One region of the Zoogloea sp. GDB6 genome, then DNA from elsewhere that is predicted to be linked to it. Evidence: predicted binding sites of a transcription regulator. Region 1 holds the regulator's gene; each other region holds the start of a gene.
The links. Region 1 encodes HrcA, which represses chaperone genes, less so after heat shock. Its sites were predicted from a motif close to TNTTAGCACTCNNNGNCNNNGAGTGCTAANA; they were not measured.

Region 1 (6,889 bases):
ACGTCACCCATCGGCTGGATCGCTCCCGCCGCAACACCTCCGGCCACAAAGGCCCTCAGCGCCTGCCCAAGTTCGGCATCGGCAAGAAAGGGGGTGATCGCTGGATCGGTCAAAACGGCGGCCTCACGACGACAAACGTATGGATGCGAGGGCACCCCCTCCACAACCACGGTTGGACACCCTGCCATATCGGCAGGATGTCCCGCGGCTTGAACCGCGATTGGCCGATTTACTTCAGGCCAAGCACATCCTGCATGTCGAACAGCCCCGCCTTGCGCCCAGCGATGAAACGCGCAGCGCGCAGACTCCCCAGCGCGTAGGGCATGCGGCTGCCCGATTTGTGAGTGATCTCGATGCGCTCACCGATCCCCGCAAACAGCACGGTATGGTCACCCACGATGTCCCCACCCCGCACGGTCGCAAAGCCGATGGTCTGCCCGTCGCGCTCCCCGGTCACGCCTTCGCGGCCATAAACAGCACACGACTCGAGATCGCGCCCCAGCGCCGACGCAACCACTTCCCCCATGCGCAACGCGGTGCCGGACGGTGCATCGACCTTGAGGCGATGATGCGCCTCGATGATCTCCACGTCGTAGCCTTCGTTGAGAATCCGCGCGGCCACGTCCAGCAGCTTGAAGACTGCGTTCACTCCGACCGCCATGTTCGGCGCAAAGACTACGGGGATGTCTTGCGCTACGGCGCCAATCACGGCCTTTTCCTCAGCCGAGAAACCCGTCGTGCCGATCACAATGCCGCAGCCGGCTGCCTTCGCCAGCTGGAGATGATGCAAGGTCCCTTCCGGCCGCGTGAAGTCGATCAGGCAATCCGCCTGCACCAGCCCGACGGCCACATCGCTGGTGATGGCCACGCCGCACGGAGCACCGACCAGATCGCCGGCATCCTTGCCGATGAAGGCACTCTCCGAGCGCTCGAAGGCGGCGACCAGCACGGTCTCCGGATCCTTCAGGGTTGCCTCGATGAGCATCCGCCCCATTCGGCCGGAGGCACCGGCAATCGCGATACGAACTTGAGTCATGAAAATTCCGGAATAAACATATTAAGAGGTTCCGCCGGACCCGCCCGTCAGGGTTGCGAAGGCGCCTCGCCTGCGCGGACATCTCCTTCGAGTCGCGCGAGCTTGCCGTCCTCGAAAATCACGGTAAGGCGGCGCTCCTGCAGGCTGCCCTTGCCTGGCTGAAAACGGTAGATGTAGTCCCAGCGATCCGAATGAAAGACATCGGTCACCAGCGGCGTCCCAAGCACGAAACGCACCTGATCCCGCGTCATTCCGGACTTGAGCTGAGACACCATTTCCTGGGTCACGAAATTGCCCTGCCGGACATCGATTCTGTAGGGTTTGAAAAAGTCGCCGACGGCAGTGCAACCGGAAAGGGCAGCTACCAGCAGTACAGAAGAGAACAGTTTGCGCATGGCGTTTCTGGAAGGCGGAATGAGCATCGGCCGAAAGGCTGCATTCTCAAGGTTGGTCTGAAACTATATCATACGGGGCTGGTCGGACTTTCGACCGCCGCATCCAAGTTTTCGGGGCTCCCATGTCCAGTAATTCGCAGAACCTAAAGAGTATCGGCCTCAAGGCCACCTTCCCGCGACTCAAGATCCTCGATCTGTTCCAGAAGGTGGAAAACCGCCATCTGACAGCAGAAGATGTCTATCGCCTGCTGATCGCCGAAGACATGGACATCGGACTGGCCACGGTTTATCGCGTGCTCACCCAGTTTGAACAGGCCGGCCTTCTCGAACGCCATTACTTCGAGTCCGGCAAGGCGGTCTTCGAACTCAATGAAGGGCACCACCACGACCACCTGGTATGCCTGCAGTGTGGCAAGGTGGAAGAATTCTTCGACCCGGCCATCGAGGAAAGGCAGAACCGGATTGCAGAAGAGCGTGGCTTCGTCGTTCGCGAACACGCACTTTATCTGTACGCGGACTGCAAGAAGGACCCCTGCCCCAATCGCCCGGGCAGCGGCCCAATCACCAGCACCTGAACATTGCAGCCCTCAGCTGGCGCGCTGCAGGCCCAACATCTCCGCCGCATGGTCGCGGGTGGTATCGGTGATGTGTACTCCACCCAACATGCGGGCAATCTCCTCAACGCGCTCGGCAGGCGCCAGGCGCTTCACACGGGAAAGCGTCTGGCCATCGCGGGTTTCCTTCGAGATGGTCCACTGCCAGTCAGCCTGAGCCGCCACCTGGGGCAAGTGGGTCACACACAGCACCTGACGATCGCTTCCGATCTGCTTGAGCAGGCGTCCGACGATCTCTGCCACCCGCCCTCCGATACCGACATCGACCTCGTCGAAGATCAGCGTCGGCGTAGCCGCATTGCGGCTCGCAATGACCTGAATCGCCAGACCAATCCGCGACAACTCCCCGCCCGACGCAACCTTGGCGAGAGGACGAAGGGGCTGGCTGGCATTGGCGGTCACCAGGAACTCCACGGTCTCGAGCCCGCTGGCACAGCCCTCCGCCACTGGCCTGACGGCAATTTCAAAGCACGCGCCGGCCATCGCCAGCGACTGCATTGCATCGGTCACGGCCGCCGACAGTGCCTCCGCCACGCTCCGGCGTGCCACGGACAAACGTCCGGCGGCCTCCATGAAGCGCACTTTCGCCGTCGACTCCTCCCGGGCCAACGCCTCCGGATCGGCCTCCCGCGTAAGGCGCTCCAGGCGCAGCACACTATCGGCCTGCAGATCGGGCAAGGCCTCGGGCGCCACCTTGTGCTTGCGCGCCATACCGGTTACCGCCTGGATGCGCTGATCGATCTCGGCCAGACGCTCAGGATCCACGTCAAGCCGGTCCCTATAGCGACGCATCGCATGCAGGGCTTCATCGAGCTGGATGCTCGCGCTTCCCAACAGTTCCTGCACGTCGGCAAGCTGCCCGTCGTGCTGCGCCATATCTGCCACTCGCGCGAGCAGGTGATCGAGTAGCGATACCAGCGCATAGTCGCCGTCCGCCAAGCCTTCCAGCACCTCCGCACTGCCTGCAATCAACCCTGCCGCATGAGCCAGGCGGGTTTGTTCCTGGTTGAGCGTCGCCCACTCATGAGGATCAAAGGCCAGCTCACGCAATTCACTGACCTGCCAGGCCAGCAGTTCGCGCTCCCTCTCGGTACTCAAGGCCCCGTGCTCTGCCACCTCCCGCGCACGCCGCAGGGCGGACCAGGCGCGGTACAAGTCGGCCACCTCGGACGCCAGCCCTGATAAGCCGCCATGGGCATCCACCAGCTCCAGTTGAGCATCCGTGCGCAACAGCGCATGGTGGGCGTGCTGGCCGTGAATATCCGCCAGCCACTCTCCGGCCGCTCGCATCTGGGCCAGCACAACGGGAACACCGTTGAGCCATGTTTTGGAACGTCCGCCGCTGTCGATGACCCGACGCATCAAAACCGAGCCGTCACCGGAATCAAGTTCCTGAGCAACCAGCCAGTCCCGCAACGCGCCATCTTCCGGGAGATCGAATTCCGCCAGGATCTCCGCCTTGGCCTGCCCCGCACGGACGACTCCGCTCTCGGCCTTGCCGCCCAGCACCAGCCCCAGGGCATCCAGCAAGATCGATTTGCCGGCACCGGTCTCGCCGGTCAATGCACCGAAACCGGCCTCGAACTCGAGTTCGAGTTGATCGACGATCACAAAGTCGCGAATGGAAAGATGACGCAGCATGAAGACAGAGAAAGAATTTGAGCAGATCAGCCGTGGCGGGGTGCGGAGCTCCAGTGCAGCTTTTCACGCAGCATGGCGAAATAACTGTAGCCCACCGGATGCAGCAGGCGAACCCGGTGGGGCGAACGGGTGATCTGCAGGGTGTCGCCCGCCCGCGTGTCGTACCGCGTCTGCCCGTCGAAATGCACGCGGGAGTCGTGTGGTGGCAGCAGCACGATCTCGATGCGGCAGCGATCCGGCAGCGTGATGGGACGCGCGGTCAGCGTATGGGGGCACATCGGCACCAGTGCTATGCCGTCTACGCTCGGATGCAGGATCGGGCCATTGGCCGACAGGGCGTAAGCCGTCGAGCCGGTCGGCGTCGAAATGATCATGCCGTCCGAACGCTGGGTATAAACGAACTCTCCGTCGATACGCAGATCGAACTCGATCATGCGCCCGAGATCGCCCTTGTTGACCACCACATCATTGAGCGCCACCGTATGAAACACGCGCTTTCCATTGCGGAGCACTTCGGCGTCGAGCAGCACGCGGCTTTCTTCCGAATACCGCCCCTCGAGCACCTCGCTGATCTTTTCCAGCGCGACCTCCCGGGATATGTCGGTCAGGAAGCCGAGCCGCCCTTGATTGACGCCAACCAGCGGCACCTCATACTCGGCCAGCCGGCATGCACTATTGAGAAGCGTGCCATCGCCCCCAAGTACGACTGCGAGATCCGCCTGGACACCGATCTCCTCGTAGCTGGCGACGGAGAAACCCGCCGTCAGCCCGGTGGAACTGGCAGTCCCCTGCTCGATCAGCACCTGGAGCCCCAGGCCGCGCAAATGATTGGCCAGCCGAAGCACCGCTTCAGCCACTTCGGGGCTCTGATACTTGCCGATCAGCGCAATCGTCTTGAACTCACAGGTCATGCGCCGATTAAACCACATTATTCATGGACGTCGCAGGCGACCAAGACAAAACAGAGCCAACCGGCACCATTCATGCTTCTCATGAGCGCGTCCCTTCCTTAGAATCCCAGCGTCTCTCCGAGTCTTCCGCCATGACCAGCCTCGATCAACGTTCGCAAATCCTCCTCAAGACCCTTGTGGAGCACTACATCGCCGAAGGCCAACCGGTTGGCTCGCGTGCCCTGTCGCGCCATTCTGGCCTCAAGCTGTCCCCCGCGACGGTGCGTAACGTCATGTCGGACTTGGAAGAGCTCGGCTTCATCACCAGCCCGCACACTTCGGCCGGCCGCGTACCCACCGCGCGCGGCTATCGTTTCTTCGTCGACAGCCTGCTCACGGTGCAGCCTATCGACTTGGGCCAGATGCGGGAGATCAAGGGGCAGATCCAGCCCGGCGAGCCGCAGCGGGTCATCAACGCCGCCTCCCAGCTACTGTCCGGCCTCACCCACTTTGCTGGCGTCGTGATTTCTCCGAAACAGGACGCCATCAAGATCCGCCAGATCGAATTCGTCAGCCTGTCGGAAACCCGCGTCCTACTGATCCTCGTCACCACCGGCGGCGACGTGCAGAACCGCATCCTGTTTACCAAGCGCCAATACAGCCCGGCCGAACTGGTCACCGCCGCCAACTACCTCAACCAGCACTTTGCCGGCCTGGCATTCCCCGAGATCCGCACACGCATCCAGGACGAGCTCAAGCAACTCCGCTCCGACATGACCGACCTCATGAGCGCGGCCGTCGAGGCCGGCAGCGAGGCCCTCGAAGAAACCCAGAGCACCTACGTGATCTCCGGCGAAACCAACCTGCTCGATGCGGAAGACCTGTCCTCCAACATGGCCCGCCTGCGCGAGCTCTTCAAACTGTTCGAACAGAAGACCGGCCTCATGCAGCTCCTCGACATCTCCAATCGCGCTCAGGGCGTGCAGATCTTCATCGGCGGCGAGAGCGGGCTGAGCCCCCTCGACGACTGCAGTGTCATCACCGCACCTTACGAAGTAAACGGCCAACTGGTCGGCTCCGTAGGCGTCATCGGCCCGACCCGCATGGCTTACGAGAGGGTGATCCCGATCGTCAACGTCACCGCCCGCCTCCTAACCAGTGCCCTTTCGGGCCACAACTGACGAAAGCCGCCATGTCCCGCTACTGGCAGGAGCCAGCCCATACCCATGGCCAGACACCCCGCATCGGCATCCTGCTGGTCAATCTTGGCACACCGGCCGCGGCAAGCGCCGATGCGCTTCGCCCCTATCTGAAGCAGTTCCTGTCCGACCCACGGGTCGTCGAGATTCCGCGCCTCATCTGGTGGCCGATCCTCAACGGCATCATCCTACGCACCCGGCCCGCCAAGTCCGCCGCCAAGTACGCCAGCGTGTGGACCGATGAAGGCTCGCCGCTCAAGGTCCATACCGAAAAACAGGCAAAGCTGCTGGCCGGCTTCCTGACCCACGCGGGTCAGCCGAACCTGCAGGTGAGCTGGGCCATGCGTTACGGCCAGCCGTCCATCCGCAAGCAGCTCGATGCACTGCGCAGCGCCGGCTGCAACCGCATCCTCGTGGTCCCGCTCTACCCCCAGTTCGCCGCCAGCACGACCGCAACGGTCATCGACGACGTGGCCGACTGCCTGCGCCATTGGCGCAACCTTCCCGAAATCCGCTACGTACGCAGCTTCGGCGACGATCCGGGCTACATCGCCGCCCTGGCCCAGTCGGTGCGCGACCACTGGAAAAAAGAGGGGCAGGCCGACAAGCTCGTGCTCAGCTTCCACGGCATTCCGCGCCGCAGCCTGGATCTGGGCGATCCGTACCACTGCGAATGCCACAAAACCGCCCGCCTGCTGCGCGAGGCCCTGCAGTTGCCCGAGGAGCGCGTCATCGTCAGTTTCCAGTCGCGCTTCGGCAAAGCCGAGTGGCTCACACCCTACACACAGCCGACGCTGGAGCAGCTGGCACGCAGCAAGGCCGCCGCATCGGTGGATGTCATGTGCCCCGGTTTCGTATCCGACTGCCTCGAGACACTCGAAGAGATCAACATGGAATGCCGGGAGGCCTTCCTCCACGCCGGCGGCCAGCGCTTCAGCTACATTCCCTGCCTGAACGAGCGAGAGGACTGGATCGAAGCCTTGATGAAGCTGAGCCTCCGCCAGTTGGGCCACTGGCTCGACGAAGCAAGCCCGGACCGGGACCAACTGGCCCGCCAGACGGAGCGTGCCCGTGCCATGGGCGCAGCATCATGACCACAATCGGCACGCCGCCG
Region 2 (6,889 bases), 750 kb from region 1:
GGCGATCATCCTCGCCTTGATGATCCTGCTGTCCATTCTCGGTATCCACGTGGTGATCTCGATCACCATCATGGCGTCCTGGCTGGCGCCGCTTCACCCGGAACCCGACCTGCTTGCCCTGGTCTTCGTCGAGTCGTGGGCCATTGGACTTGCCGCAGGGTCGATGTCCGGCATCCACATCGCCATCCAGGGGCGCTTCGGCGTCCCGGCCGGCACCTTGGCGCGCGGCAACATGCGCTATTGCCTGCAAGCCTACTGTCTCGCCGTCGTGTGGCTGGCGCTCGCTTCCAGATAAGAAAGACCCCCATCATGACCGCTCCCCCCGACCGTGAGCTCCGCCGGCCCATCTTGCTGCTCTCTGCGGCGGCTTTCGCCAGCGCTGTTTCCGCGCGCCTGTGCGACCCGATGTTGCCCGATCTGGCGCGGCAGTTCGCCGCCTCGCCGGCCGAGGTGGCCCACGTGGTGTCGGGCTTCGCGGTGGCCTACGGGCTGGTGCAGGCTTTCTTCGGGCCCCTGGGCGACCGCCTCGGCAAGTACCGTTTGATCGCGCTGACCACCCTGCTGTGCACCCTCGGTACCCTCGGCGCAGCGCTGGCCGCGTCCCTCGACCTGCTGATCCTGGCGCGCGTATTCACCGGGGTGGCTGCGGCGGGCATCATTCCGCTCTCGATGGCCTGGATTGGCGACAAGGTCTCCTATGCGGAGCGCCAGCACACCCTGGCCCGCTTCATCGGCGGACAGATCGCCGGAGTGATTGCCGGCCAGCTGATCGGCGGGGTGCTCACCGATACGGTGGGCTGGCGCTGGGCCTTCGGCTTCGTCTGTCTGCTCTATCTGGTGATTGGCCTGCGCGTCCTGACGGAGTCGCGGCGCAATCCGCTGACCTACCCGCAGCCTGGCGCCACGGGCGGGCAGGGCGGGTTGGTGGCCCAGATGGGGAGTTTGTTCGGCGTGCCGTGGGCACGGGTGATTCTGGCGGTGGTCTTCGTCGAGGGCATGCTCGTGTTCGGCGGCCTGGCCTTCGTGCCGCTCTACCTGCATGACCGCTTTGCGCTGAGCATGTCGCAGGCGGGCTTGCTTATGGGCATGTTCGGGTTGGGCGGGCTGTCCTACATCCTGTTTGCCCGGCGCCTGGTGAAGTGGCTGGGGGAATTGGGCCTGGCCATTGGCGGTGCGGCCCTGATCGCGCTGGCCTGGCTGCTGATCGCCAGCGGTCCGGCGTGGGGCTGGGCCGTGCCGGCCTGCGCGCTGCTGGGGTTGGGTTACTACATGTTCCACAACACCCTGCAGACCCACGCAACCCAGATGGCGCCGCAGGTGCGGGGCACCGCGGTGTCCCTGTTCGCATCCTGCTTCTTCCTCGGCCAGGCGCTCGGCGTCTCAGCAGGCGGGCTGCTCTACGAAACCCGCGGTGCGCTAATGGTCTTTGGCCTGGCGGCCAGCGTGATGGTGCCGCTGGGGGCCGTCTTCGCCGTGCTGCTCCGGCGGCACCACCGGCGCACGGCTTGATTGCCCCGCGGCTGATGGCCACAAAAAAGCCGGCCCCGAAGGGCCGGCCGTCACGAGCAGGGGGGCTGCCGTGAGGTGATCAGTGGATCAGAAGCCGCCGCCGAAGCCTTCCGGATGGTGGCCGGGAGGTACGGCCGCCTTGTCGTCCGGCAGTTCGGCGACGATGGCGTCGGTGGTGAGGATCAGCGCCGCCACGGACGCGGCGTTCTGCAGCGCAGAGCGGGTCACCTTGGCCGGATCGAGCACGCCTTGCTCGACCAGGTCGCCGTAGGTGCCGTTGCCGGCGTTGTAGCCGAAGTTGCCGTCGCCCTCGATGACCTTGTTGACCACCACCGAAGCTTCGTCGCCGGCGTTGGCAACGATCTGGCGCAGGGGTTCCTCGACGGCGCGCAGCACGATCTTGATGCCCGCATCCTGGTCGTGGTTGTCGCCCTTGAGTTCGGAGATGGCCTTGCGGGCGCGCAGAAGCGCAACGCCGCCGCCGGGCACCACGCCTTCTTCCACTGCCGCACGGGTGGCGTGCAGCGCGTCTTCCACGCGGGCCTTCTTTTCCTTCAGCTCGACTTCAGTGGCCGCGCCGACCTTGATCACCGCCACGCCGCCGGCCAGCTTGGCCTTGCGCTCTTGCAGCTTCTCCTTGTCGTAGTCGGAGGTGGCTTCGGCGATCTGCGCGTCGATGATGCCCACGCGGGCCTTGATGGCGTCGGCGCTGCCGAGGCCGTCCACCACGGTGGTGTTTTCCTTGCCCACTTCGATGCGCTTGGCCTGGCCGAGGTCGTCCAGCGTGGCCTTGTCCAGCGTCAGGCCGACTTCCTCGGCGATCACGCGGCCGCCGGTCAGGATGGCGATGTCTTCGAGGATGGCCTTGCGGCGGTCGCCGAAGCCCGGCGCCTTGACGGCGACAACCTTCAGGATGCCGCGGATGGTGTTGACCACCAGCGTTGCCAGGGCTTCGCCTTCCACGTCCTCGGCGATGATCAGCAGCGGCCGGCCGGCCTTGGCTACTTGCTCCAGCACCGGCAGCAGGTCGCGGATGTTGGAGATCTTCTTGTCGAACAGCAGGATGAACGGCTCGTCCAGCGCGGCGATCTGCTTGTCCGGATTGTTGATGAAGTAGGGCGACAGGTAGCCGCGGTCGAACTGCAGGCCTTCCACCACGTCCAGCTCGTTGGCCAGGGACTTGCCGTCTTCCACGGTGATCACGCCGGACTTGCCGACGCGGTCGATGGCGTCGGCGATGATCTGGCCGATGTCGGCGTCGGAGTTGGCGGAGATGGCGCCGACCTGGGCGATTTCCTTGCTGGTGGTGGTCGGGCGGGCGATGTTCTTGATCTCTTCGACGATGGCGACGACGGCCTTGTCGATGCCGCGCTTGAGGTCGGTGGGGTTGTAGCCGGCGGCCACGTATTTGAAGCCTTCACGTACGATGGCCTGGGCCAGCACGGTGGCGGTGGTGGTGCCGTCGCCGGCGTTGTCGGAGGTCTTGGACGCGACTTCCTTCACCAGCTGGGCGCCGATGTTCTCGTACTTGTCCTTCAGCTCGATTTCCTTGGCGACGGACACGCCGTCCTTGGTCACGGTCGGGGCACCGAAGGCGCGCTCCAGGACCACATTGCGGCCCTTGGGGCCGAGGGTGACCTTGACCGCATCGGCCAGGATGTTGACGCCGACGACGATGCGGGCACGGGCGTCGTCGCCGAAGAGGACTTTCTTGGATGCCATGAGTGGAGAGCTCCTGATTCTTGATGTCTTGTGGTGTTGTCGGGTGCGAGGCTGAAGAATCAGCCTTCGATGATCGCGATGACGTCTTCCTCGCGCAGCACGAGGGCGTCGCTGCCGTCGATCTTGACGGCCTGGCCGGCATATTTGCCGAACAGCACGCGGTCGCCGACCTTGACGGCCAGCGGACGCAGCTCGCCGCTGTTAAGCAGCTTGCCGTTGCCGACAGCCAGCACTTCACCCTGATCGGGCTTTTCACCGGCGCTATCGGGGATGACGATGCCGCTGGCGGTGGTGCGCTCCGGATCGAGGCGCTTGACGATGACGCGGTCGTAGAGCGGACGAATGGCCATTTTTCTGAGTTCTCCGTTGCGTGATTTGAACAATCCGGCCGGCCTGCGATGGCAGGGCTGCGGCCTTGGATTGCCTATCGCAAGGGCAATGCCAGCACTCGACGCCTTTGATTGCTAACAAAAATCTCCCGGAGGCTACATTCAGGGCTGTTGAAATTCCAGCAACAATGCTCCCAGAGTGCCCCGATGGCAGCACTTTTGCGCCTTCATGAACAAGCATGAATTCAAAATATTCAATAGCTTAGCTGTGCGGCTGGAATAGCGCTTATGCCCTGTCCGGCTGCAATGCATATCGAAAGAATTTGGTTTGGTGCGCTGCGGGGCCACGACACACTCACGTCATTCGTGCTGCGGCACGCTTTGAAGGAGTCGCCGATATGCAGGCAGTGATCGTGGGAGCGGACCGCATCGAAGGTATCCGCAGTGAAATCCTGCGGGTGGCCGACCAGTTCGGCATCAAGCAGATCGACCATTGGACCGGCCGCAAGGCTTCCGAGAACCGGCGCCAGCTGTCGCGCCGTACCGGGCTGGTGGTTTTCATGTGCGACCGCGCCAATCACATGCTGATGCGCAATGTGCGCAAGCAGGCTGAAGACCTGGGCATTCCCATGGTGTTCTGCCGGCACTCGGCCACCGAAGTGCGCGAAAGGCTCGACGACCTGAGCTGTGCTCGTTGCACGCATCGCAAACAGTAAGCAAATGCCCGCCGGGCGTGGAAAGCTATCCACAGTGGCGCTGTAAAGCTCAGCAGGATTACTTGGTTCGGGGGCGGGCGGGGCGGCGCTAGAGTCGCCCCATCGCTTCATTTTGCATACAGCCATGTCCCGAACCAGCGAGCCTTTGCCAGCCTCACCGGCCATCGAATTGCGCGGCGTCTCCCGCCGCTTCACCGATCCGGGCGGGCAGAGCGTCGGCGTCCAGCCGACCAGTCTGGCGGTGCCCGCCGGCGAGATCCACGGCATCATCGGCTTCTCGGGCGCCGGCAAGTCCACGCTGCTGCGCCTGGTCAATCTGCTCGAACGGCCCGATGCCGGCGAGGTGATCGTGCACGGCCAGGACCTCACCCGCCTGTCCGCGCCGGCGTTGCGCCAAGCGCGCCACCGCATCGGCATGATCTTCCAGCACTTCAACCTGCTGCATAACCTCACGGTGGCCGAGAACGTCGCACTGCCGATGCGCCTGTCCGGCGAGCCGGCGGCGCGCATCCGCGAACGCGTGGCGGCCTGCCTCGACTTCGTCGGCCTCGCCGCCAAGGCCGACGTGCATCCAGGCCGCCTCTCGGGGGGACAGAAACAGCGCGTCGCAATCGCCCGCGCGCTGGCGCCCGAGCCCCACGTGCTGCTCGCCGATGAGCCGACCTCCGCCCTCGACCCACGCACCACGCTGGACTTGCTCGGCGTGCTGGCCGACGCCAATCGGCGCTTCGGCGTGACGATCCTGCTGGTCAGCCACGAGATGGAAGTCATCCGCCGCCTGTGTCACCGGGTTTCGGTGATGGAAGGCGGCCAGATCGTCGAACAGCTCGACATCGCCGACGGACGCATCCCGGAAGGCTCGCGCCTGGGCGGCTGGCTGGCGGAGTTCGGCGGTGCGGCGGGTGGTGCTTCGTCCGCGCCGATTGAGCCCGCGCCCCATCACCTCGCCCAGGAGAGCGCCCATGCTTGAGACCCTCGAAGAACTGCTGCCGGAGATCCTCAAGGCCACCGGCGAAACCCTGCTGATGATGGGCATCTGCCTGTCGGCGGCCCTCGTGCTGGGCGGCGCCCTCGGGCTGCTGGTCTTCCTCACCAGCCGGGGCCAGGCGCTGGAGCGCTATCGGGCCTTCAACCTGCTGGCCAACGGCGTCATCAACGTCGTGCGTTCCTTCCCCTTCATCATCCTGCTGGTGGCGATCTCGCCCTTCACGCGGGTCGTCGCGGGCACCTCCATCGGGCCGCTGGCCGCCAGCGTGCCGCTGTCCATAGCCGCGATCTTCTATTTCGCGCGCCTCATCGAGCAGACCCTGCGTGATGTGCCGCGGGGCGTCATCGAAGCGGCCGAAGCGATGGGCGCCTCGCCGCTGCAGATCGTGCGCCACGTGCTGCTGGTGGAAGCCCGTTCCGGCCTGGTGCTGGCCGTCACCGTGCTCGCGGTGAGCTTCCTGTCCTACTCGGCGGTGGCCGGCGTGGTGGGCGGCGGCGGTATCGGCGACCTGGCCATCCGCTACGGCTACTACCGCTTCCAGACCGACGTGATGCTGATCACCATCGTCCTGCTCGTGGTCCTCGTGCAGAGCATCCAGTTTCTCGGCCAGTGGCTGGCCCGGCGCGTGGACAAGCGCTGACCCCTCAAGAATTCGATCCAGACAAAACAGGAGAACACAGCATGAATACCTCTCGACGTCAGTTCGGCCTGCGGGCGCTGCACATTGCCGCCGTCCTCGGCGTGGCCGCCAGCCTGGGCCTCGGCCACAGCGCGGCTTACGCCCAGGAAAAGAAGACCCTGACCCTCGGCGCCACCGCCGGCTCCAACTTCGACCAGCTCAAACTCGGCATCAAGCCCGTGCTCGAAAAGAAGGGCTACACCGTCAAGCTCGTCGAATTCAACGACTACGTGCAGCCCAACCTCGCACTGGCCCAGGGCTCCCTCGACGCCAACCTGTTCCAGCACATCATCTACCTCAAGAAATTCTCGGCGGACAAAGGCCTCAACCTGACGGACATCACCAAGGCCCCCATCGCGCCCCTCGGGCTGTACTCCAAGAAGCGCAAGAGCCTGGCCGAGCTGAAGAGCGGCGACCGCATCACGCTGCCCAACGACCCCAGCAACCTAGCCCGCGCGCTGGTTTTCCTGGAGCAGAACAAGCTCATCAAGGTGAAGCAGGGCGTCGACCCGCTGAAAGCCACCGAGAAGGACGTCGCCGAGAACCCCCACAAACTCGTGCTGACCCCCATCGAAGCCGCCCAGCTGCCGCGCACGCTGGACGACGCCGACTTCGTGGTGATCAACGGCAACTTCGCCATCTCCTCCGGCCTCAAGCTCACCGAAGCGGTGGTGCTTGAAAAGACCCCGGACCACTACCTCAACGTGGTCGCGGTGAAGACCGAAGACAAGGACAAGCCGTGGGCCAAGGACCTGGCCGCAGCCTTCCGCACGCCGGAATACCGGGCGGCGCTGGACAAGCACTTCCAGGGGTATGCGCGGCCGGCATTCCTGCAGTAACGCGGGGACACACAGAAGCAGGGCGCTGAGGGCGTCGGGTGCGATGCCCGGCCCCTCCAGTGCCGCCCTCGGCCGCAATCGTTGAATCTTTGCGCCACTTGGCGCAC
Region 3 (6,889 bases), 2.7 Mb from region 1:
CCGCGTCGCCTGCGGAATGCTCCAGACCGGCCGAGACAGCAATTTCCTTACCGAAATTACGACTCAGATCCACGATGGAGACACGCGGATCCACAGCCCGGATGGCATGCAACACAACCATCGTATTGTCACGACTCCCGTCATTGACATAAACGATTTCCGCCTCGCAACTCATCTGATCAAGCGTTTGGGCCAGTCGGCGATGGAACTCGCTCAGCACTTCCTGCTCGTTGTAAGCAGGCACCACGACCGACAAGCTGTAGCCCGCGCCGGGGATGGAGGTCTTTTTCGAGCTCATGGATTTACCCGAAACGTCCATAGTCTATTGCCGATGAAATTGAAAACAAGAATCAGGCCGCTGGCAACGGTCTGGGCAAGCAGATAATGGAGGCTCAGGCCCAATAGCAGCATCATGAACAGGTAGTTCAATCCAAAGCCTACACCGGCAAGCGTGAGAAAACGTGGCAATGTTTCGACATGGCGACGATCCGAGGAGAAGGTAATCGAATAATTGAGCGAATAGTTGATCAGCGCTCCCACCACCGCCCCGACGGCGGATGCCGCCAGAGGGCCACTGACACCACTGGAAGTCAAGCCATACAGTGTCATGAAGTGTCCCCCCGTACCGACCAGGCCGATCAGGCAGAAGGTACCGAACTGCGCAACCGCCATCTTCATTGCACTACGTCCATCAACCTGACCTGAGCCTCGGGCCGTACCTTCTTGCAGGCTTCAGCCTCCAGTAGGGCACCGACCAAGACAGCCACCACACCGGCTAGAGGTATGTGATGGCGACTGCCGCTCTCGAAGATACTATCAATCACAAAGAAGTACAGATAGATCAAGTTAAGCAGCGACAAACCGAGGGACAGGCGTTCTCCAGCGGGTCGGCGCAACATCAACACCAGCAGAGTCAACCACAGCAGCAACCAGTACAGGTTGGAGACGACCTTGTAACCAGCGTAGTGCAAGCCCTCGATCCCCAGAGCCCGCTTGAGACACCAGTAGGCGCCATAAGCATCGTCTCCCTGGAACAACGCCATCTTGGTCCCGGCCAGACGGGCGAAATCGCCCGGATTCTCTCTGATCCACTGCTTGCCCAGAGCGAACCCCAGCGCACTACGCTCAACCTCCGGGTAAACGAACAGATCCACCTCCCCCCTGTCGATATATCCCCCCGTGGCAAGGGGATTATTAGCCCGGTAGAAGACCTCGCCACCGTTAGTGGCGATGGGTACGAACTTATGCAGCACGGCGACATTACGCAAGCTCCAGGGAGCAATGGCCAAGGCCATACCCAGCGCGATCGACAGCAGCAACACGACCGCCGGCATCAGACGCGCCCGCTGGACCAGCAGATGGGCTGCATACGCTACGGGCAGAAGCATGAACGAGGGCTGGATCAACGACGCAGCCCCTAGTGCAATACCCGCAGCGATCCCCGCCAACGGGGCCGGACCTTGCTTGCGACTGGCCTTCAGGAACAGCACGCAGCTCACGGTCAAGAACAGCAACGCCGGAAGTTCCTTGGCTCCACCAGTAGTCGTCAAGATCAGATTGGGCCACAGGGCGATAACCGTAACGGCGATACGCGCCGTGAGGCCGCCTGCGAGCTGCAACGCAAGACTGCGCACCGCCAGGGCCGTGAGAATGAAGAACACGCAGTTGCTGATTACAAGAATCCAGCTGACCTTGCCCAGGACGGCCAAAAAACCAGCCAATATCATCGGGTAGCCAGGAGGCCAGTATGCGAGATCTCCACGCGGATCCTGGTAAGGTGCATCACGCAGGAAGAGATCGGCCAGCGACAGATACACGGCACCATCGGATTGAGGTGGCGCCATATAGATCACACTGAAGCCGATGCGTAACAGCAGGCCGATCACGAGCAAGGAGGCGAATTCCGCGTTGCGGAAAGGACGCTCCGCCAGACGGGCCAGACTCTGTAGCAAACCGGAAAAGGAACAGCCAGCCAGCCAGCGGGCTCCCGCCAGGGAAGCCAGAACCACCACCACGGCGACCACAGCCGCCTTAGCCTCGCCAAGTGCGCCTACCGCACCAAGGTAAACGATGCATCCCGGGGTCAGTACTGCCACGAGGCTCATTGCACGCTCCAGCGTCGTACCGGCAAGACGCGAGAGGGTGAAAAATAGACTCGAATTCATCAGGCGGCCTCCGGGGAGGACGCGCGACGACGCCCAACACTTGACAGAATGCACATAATCGCCAGCAGAGCGAAAGCCCCGAGAGCAATGCGCCTACCGGTCTCCTCCTCCGGCAAGCCTTTGAACACGATACGGATGCGGTGCGTCCCCGCGGGCACCGCCATCACAATCAACCCGCTATCCGTATCCAGAGCATGGAGCGCCGGCTGGTCGTCCAGAAAGGTTTCCCAGCCAGGGAAGTGAAACAGGGGTAGCAGGAGTTGGAAGGGCCTGGACGCCCGAACCTCCCACTCCCGTTCATGCACCGTGTCCCGGGTTTCCTTGCATTCCGCAGGAATCCCTGCACAGTAGCCGGTCAGGCCACCGTTACGTCGATAGATTTCGGCGCCCTTACCCTGGGTTTTCAACTCGAGTCCATATTGTTTGAAGTCCCCTTGGAGCAACTGGGGCCCCATAACGCTCGGACGCCCCTCCTTGAAGGCTTGGAAGGCGACCACGCCACACAGGGCTACCGAAAGGGCGATAGCAAGGACCACCGCGACTCGCAGTACGACACGCAGGCGCCCGTCAAAATCCAGGGTACTGGCAAGTCCCAAGGCAATGGCAGTGGCCAGGCCGGCCACGGACAGGAAGCGATAAGGCCATTGCAGGTTGTTCAACGTCCCGATGTGTTGGTAAAGAGGGTAGGCAAGCTCCGACGACATGGCCAGTGCCACAAAGGCAAACACCAGCACACCTCCCATGAAACGCCGCAAGTGCGGCGCAGTGGATCGGGATTTGGCAAGGGCGAACAGCGCCACGAGGGCGCACAGGAGAATCTGGCTTGCGTAGATCCACTGGATGGCAAACCAACGCATGCCATTTTCCCGGGCACTGAATGTAGGGAAGGCGAAACTGTTCTTCCAATTGAAGTACAGGGGGTCGCTAGAAGCATCAGCCAGCAGGCCCCGGGCTGCAATGGCAGGAATCAGATGAAAAGCCGCCATCCCGACACCACACAGCACCGGCAGGGCCCAGCAGGTCAGGAAGCCGGTCAGCCGTGCTGCCGGCTTGCCACCCTGCATATAGAGCACCGCAGGCGCGGCACAAAGCAGGGTCATGAAGGCCACCAAAGTATGAGAGAGGGTGATGGCCGCCGCACACAGGGCAAGCAGGATCAGGCGGGCCGGCGTATTGGCCGTATTCAGGGACAGCAAGAGGAAACAGACCGCGAAGCTCAGGGTGAAGTGCCAGGGAAAAGCCGCGTAATGAGTAAACAGGAACAGGGAAAAAGGCGTAGCGGCAACAAGTGCCCCAGTCGCCAGCCCCGCCCTCCTTGAAAAAAGCCGCCCGCAGACCAGATAAACCATCGACGCAGAAGCCCAGGTGGCACACAAGGCCAGCAGGCGAAGGGCTGCCCAGGTGTTCAAACCCAGCTTCATCAAAGCGGCAACGAGATACCAGTACAGAAGATAGGCGCCGTAATGGAGTTCGCCGAGGCCACCATTGGCGAGAAACATCCACCGGGGGTAAGGCTCACCTTTTTCCAGGCTCAGGAAAAACTGGTTGATCCACCGGAAATGAGTTTCCTGGTCAATATTGTAGAGAGTCCGATCAAGCAGAACCGGGACGGCCATCACCAGTACGGCAACACCTGCAAGCAGCAACAAATCTCGAAATACGGACAAAGAACCGGCGGGAGGTCGGGGTCGTTCGCAGTTCTGCATCGGATGAGAGCGCGACGGCGCTGTAAATGGTTTTGATACGTCGATCCGTGCGACGGAATGACGGGACGGCGCTATCGGCCAAGCGGCAACAGGCTGCCGGATTGTAACCGGAAGGCCGGGATCAATATCGTGAATTGTGCATAAACCGCTTGCATGCCATCGACCTTTCTCCGGCATTCTCTTGCCTCCCAAGCAGCCCGCGGGCACTCGCCCGTCACCACACCAGGCATGCCCCTGAAAATGACGGATTGACGAACGCCGCAAGAACGGCTCGCCCTGAAACCGATACAGAACCAGGCTGAAATACACGGAACCATTCACCCCCTTAGCACTCATAGAACGGGAGTGCTAATATTGCTGCGAAGGAGGTAGCCGTCGATGTCTCAAACCCTGTCGTTTCCCGTTCCGTCCGCGGTTGGCAGTCTGGATCAGTACATCCAGAGCGTGAATCGCATCCCGCTGCTGACTGAGAGGGAGGAGTCCGATCTCGCCCACAGCTTCCGGGAACATGAGGATCTGGAAGCGGCGCGCAAGCTGGTGCTATCCCACCTGCGCCTGGTGGTCGCCATTGCGCGCGGTTATCTCGGCTACGGCCTGCCCCACGCCGACCTGATCCAGGAAGGCAACGTGGGCCTGATGAAGGCGGTCAAGCGCTTCGATCCGGACCGCGGCGTGCGTCTGGTGTCCTTCGCGATTCACTGGATCAAGGCCGAAATCCACGAGTACATCGTCAAGAACTGGCGCCTGGTCAAGATCGCCACCACCAAGGCCCAGCGCAAACTGTTCTTCAACCTGCGCAGCCTGAAGAGCAGCAGCAACACACTGCAGGGTGAGGAGGTGCTGGCAGTCGCCGATCAACTGGGCGTCAAGCCGGAAGAAGTCCGCGAGATGGAAACGCGCCTGTCCGGCCAGGACGTGGCGCTGGAAAGCGGGCCGGACGACGAGGAAGAACGCTTTGCGCCGATCGCCTATCTGGCCGATCCGCACGCCGAACCCTCCGAGGTCCTCGCCCAGCGCCAGGCCTCGCGCCTGCAGGACGTGGGGCTCCACGAAGCACTAGCCAGCCTGGACGAACGCAGCCGGGCCATCGTGCAACGCCGCTGGCTGACCGAAGGCGATGCAGCCACGCTGCACGAGCTGGCCGCCGAGTACGGCGTGTCCGCCGAGCGCATCCGCCAGATCGAGGCCAAAGCCATGCAAAAGATGCGCAGCCACCTGATTGCGCTGGCCTGACGGCCCCGGCACACGCGTCTCCCTGCCAAGGGCAGCCTGCGGGCTGCCCTTTCTCTTTCTACTTGCCGGCCAGCAGACGCCTCAGGTCGGTAACGATCGGGGCCAGCTTCTCGCCGTGCTTGATGTACAAACGCAGCCGGCCCTGCGGATCGTAGACATAAGTACCGGTCGAGTGATCCACCGTGTAGCGCCCGCCCTGCACATCGCCCTGCTTCTGGTAGAACACCTTGAAATCCCGGGCCACAGCCTGTGTCGTGGCGATGTCGCCATACAGGCCGACAAAGCGGGGATCGAAGGCCGGCACGTACTGAGCCAAGAGTTCCTGCGTATCCCGCTCGGGGTCTATGGTCACGAACAGCACCTGCACCTTGTCCGCATCCGGCCCCAGTTCACGCATCACTTGCGCCATGTTGAGCAGGTTGGTCGGGCACACGTCCGGACACTGGGTATAGCCGAAGAACAAAGTCACCACCTTGCCCTTGTAGTCAGCCAACGTGCGCACCTGTCCGTGGTGATCCGTCAGACGGAACCCGTTCGCATAGTTCGCACCCGTGATGTCGGTGTTGGCAAAACTCTCCCGCGACCCGCCGCTGCCCTCCGGCGAACAGGCAGTGAGTGCACAAAGTACTGCCAAACCAGCAATGCTGCATCGCAACAAAGCAAACATTTAAAAAATCCTTATGGCTCAATTAACTGAGTTTTAAAAAGTGCACTGCAAAACGGGAAGGCGATGCTACACTGCCGCCAGAATTTGATCTGCGTCAAAAAGACGCAGACGGGCCTGGAGGAGACGCCATGGCTATAACAATGAAAGAGGCAGCGGGCGCGCGATCCTGGATCGCGCGCCCCAACTGCTCATTCACCCCCACACTGCGGCGCGGCGTGATCGCCCTGATCCTTGCCGCCAGCCTCATCGTCAGTACGGGCTTCCTGCTGGCCGGTGCGTGGCTGGTACTCCCCTTCGCCGGCCTCGAACTTCTCGTACTCTTCATCGCGCTGCGTGCAATCGATCGTCAGGCCGCCGACTACGAATCCATCCAGCTCGACGACGACAGCCTGATCGTCTCGACTCACCAGTCTTCCGTTTCGTTCCGCCAGCGCTTCCATGCCGGCTGGGCCCGCGTCTCGCTCGAAGCCGCCGACGGTCCCGACCCACTACTGTACGTACGCTCCCACGGGCACACCGCCCGCGTGGGACGCCTGCTGACAGCGGATGAACGCAGGCTGCTTTTCTCGGATCTCTCCCGCCACCTCGCCAGACCTCATTAACCGCCGCGGGTCCGATCATCCCACGAACAGAGAGGTAGAGACTTGAGCCCAACCGCCCCCCGCTCCCAGGCCAGACTTCTCGCTGCACTCGGCCTCCCGTTCGTCTCCGGCTCAGCTCTCGCCGACTTCACGTGGAACTTCCCCAAGCCTGTCACCCCGATCGGGCGCGACACGCTGTCGATGCACAACCAGTTCATGGTCATCATCACGGTGCTGTTCGTGGTGGTGTTCGCAATCATGGTGTATTCCATGATCAACCACCGCAAGAGCGTCGGCGCCGAGCCGGCCCGCTTCAGCGGCCCACGCGGCGCCCTGCAGTGGTTCTGGGTGCTGGTGCCCTTCGCAATCCTGCTCTTCATCGACTTCGTGCTGATGGGCATTCCGGCCTTCCACGCGGTGATCGACATGGAGGACACCCGCACCAAGGCCGACATGGTGCTCAAGGTGACCGGCATGCAGTGGAAGTGGCAGTACGAATACCCGGACTCCGGCATCAAGTACATCAGCACGTTGGCC

Region 2: the regulator HrcA is predicted to act here: its motif matches at 3,671-3,701, upstream of AC1PQG_RS11075 (co-chaperone GroES).
Region 3: the regulator HrcA is predicted to act here: its motif matches at 4,195-4,225, upstream of rpoH (RNA polymerase sigma factor RpoH).

Annotation. Positions count from the first base shown of each region.
Region 1 is NZ_CM161497.1:1,703,162-1,710,050, reverse strand. Features, by position in the region: gene AC1PQG_RS07770 (response regulator) at 1-113, opposite strand, end outside; gene dapB (4-hydroxy-tetrahydrodipicolinate reductase) at 230-1,036, opposite strand; gene AC1PQG_RS07760 (outer membrane protein assembly factor BamE) at 1,084-1,431, opposite strand; gene fur (ferric iron uptake transcriptional regulator) at 1,554-2,006, shown strand; gene recN (DNA repair protein RecN) at 2,019-3,686, opposite strand; gene AC1PQG_RS07745 (NAD kinase) at 3,713-4,597, opposite strand; gene hrcA (heat-inducible transcriptional repressor HrcA) at 4,729-5,757, shown strand; gene hemH (ferrochelatase) at 5,769-6,869, shown strand.
Region 2 is NZ_CM161497.1:2,454,967-2,461,855, forward strand. Features, by position in the region: gene AC1PQG_RS11060 (hypothetical protein) at 1-295, shown strand, start outside; gene AC1PQG_RS11065 (MFS transporter) at 310-1,509, shown strand; gene groL (chaperonin GroEL) at 1,597-3,231, opposite strand; gene AC1PQG_RS11075 (co-chaperone GroES) at 3,291-3,581, opposite strand; gene AC1PQG_RS11080 (DUF2325 domain-containing protein) at 3,959-4,276, shown strand; gene AC1PQG_RS11085 (methionine ABC transporter ATP-binding protein) at 4,401-5,246, shown strand; gene AC1PQG_RS11090 (methionine ABC transporter permease) at 5,239-5,904, shown strand; gene AC1PQG_RS11095 (MetQ/NlpA family ABC transporter substrate-binding protein) at 5,946-6,782, shown strand.
Region 3 is NZ_CM161497.1:4,802,700-4,809,588, forward strand. Features, by position in the region: gene AC1PQG_RS21940 (glycosyltransferase family 2 protein) at 1-298, opposite strand, end outside; gene AC1PQG_RS21945 (GtrA family protein) at 295-678, opposite strand; gene AC1PQG_RS21950 (glycosyltransferase family 39 protein) at 675-2,165, opposite strand; gene AC1PQG_RS21955 (6-pyruvoyl-tetrahydropterin synthase-related protein) at 2,165-3,811, opposite strand; gene rpoH (RNA polymerase sigma factor RpoH) at 4,250-5,104, shown strand; gene AC1PQG_RS21965 (SCO family protein) at 5,163-5,771, opposite strand; gene AC1PQG_RS21970 (DUF2244 domain-containing protein) at 5,900-6,373, shown strand; gene coxB (cytochrome c oxidase subunit II) at 6,416-6,889, shown strand, end outside.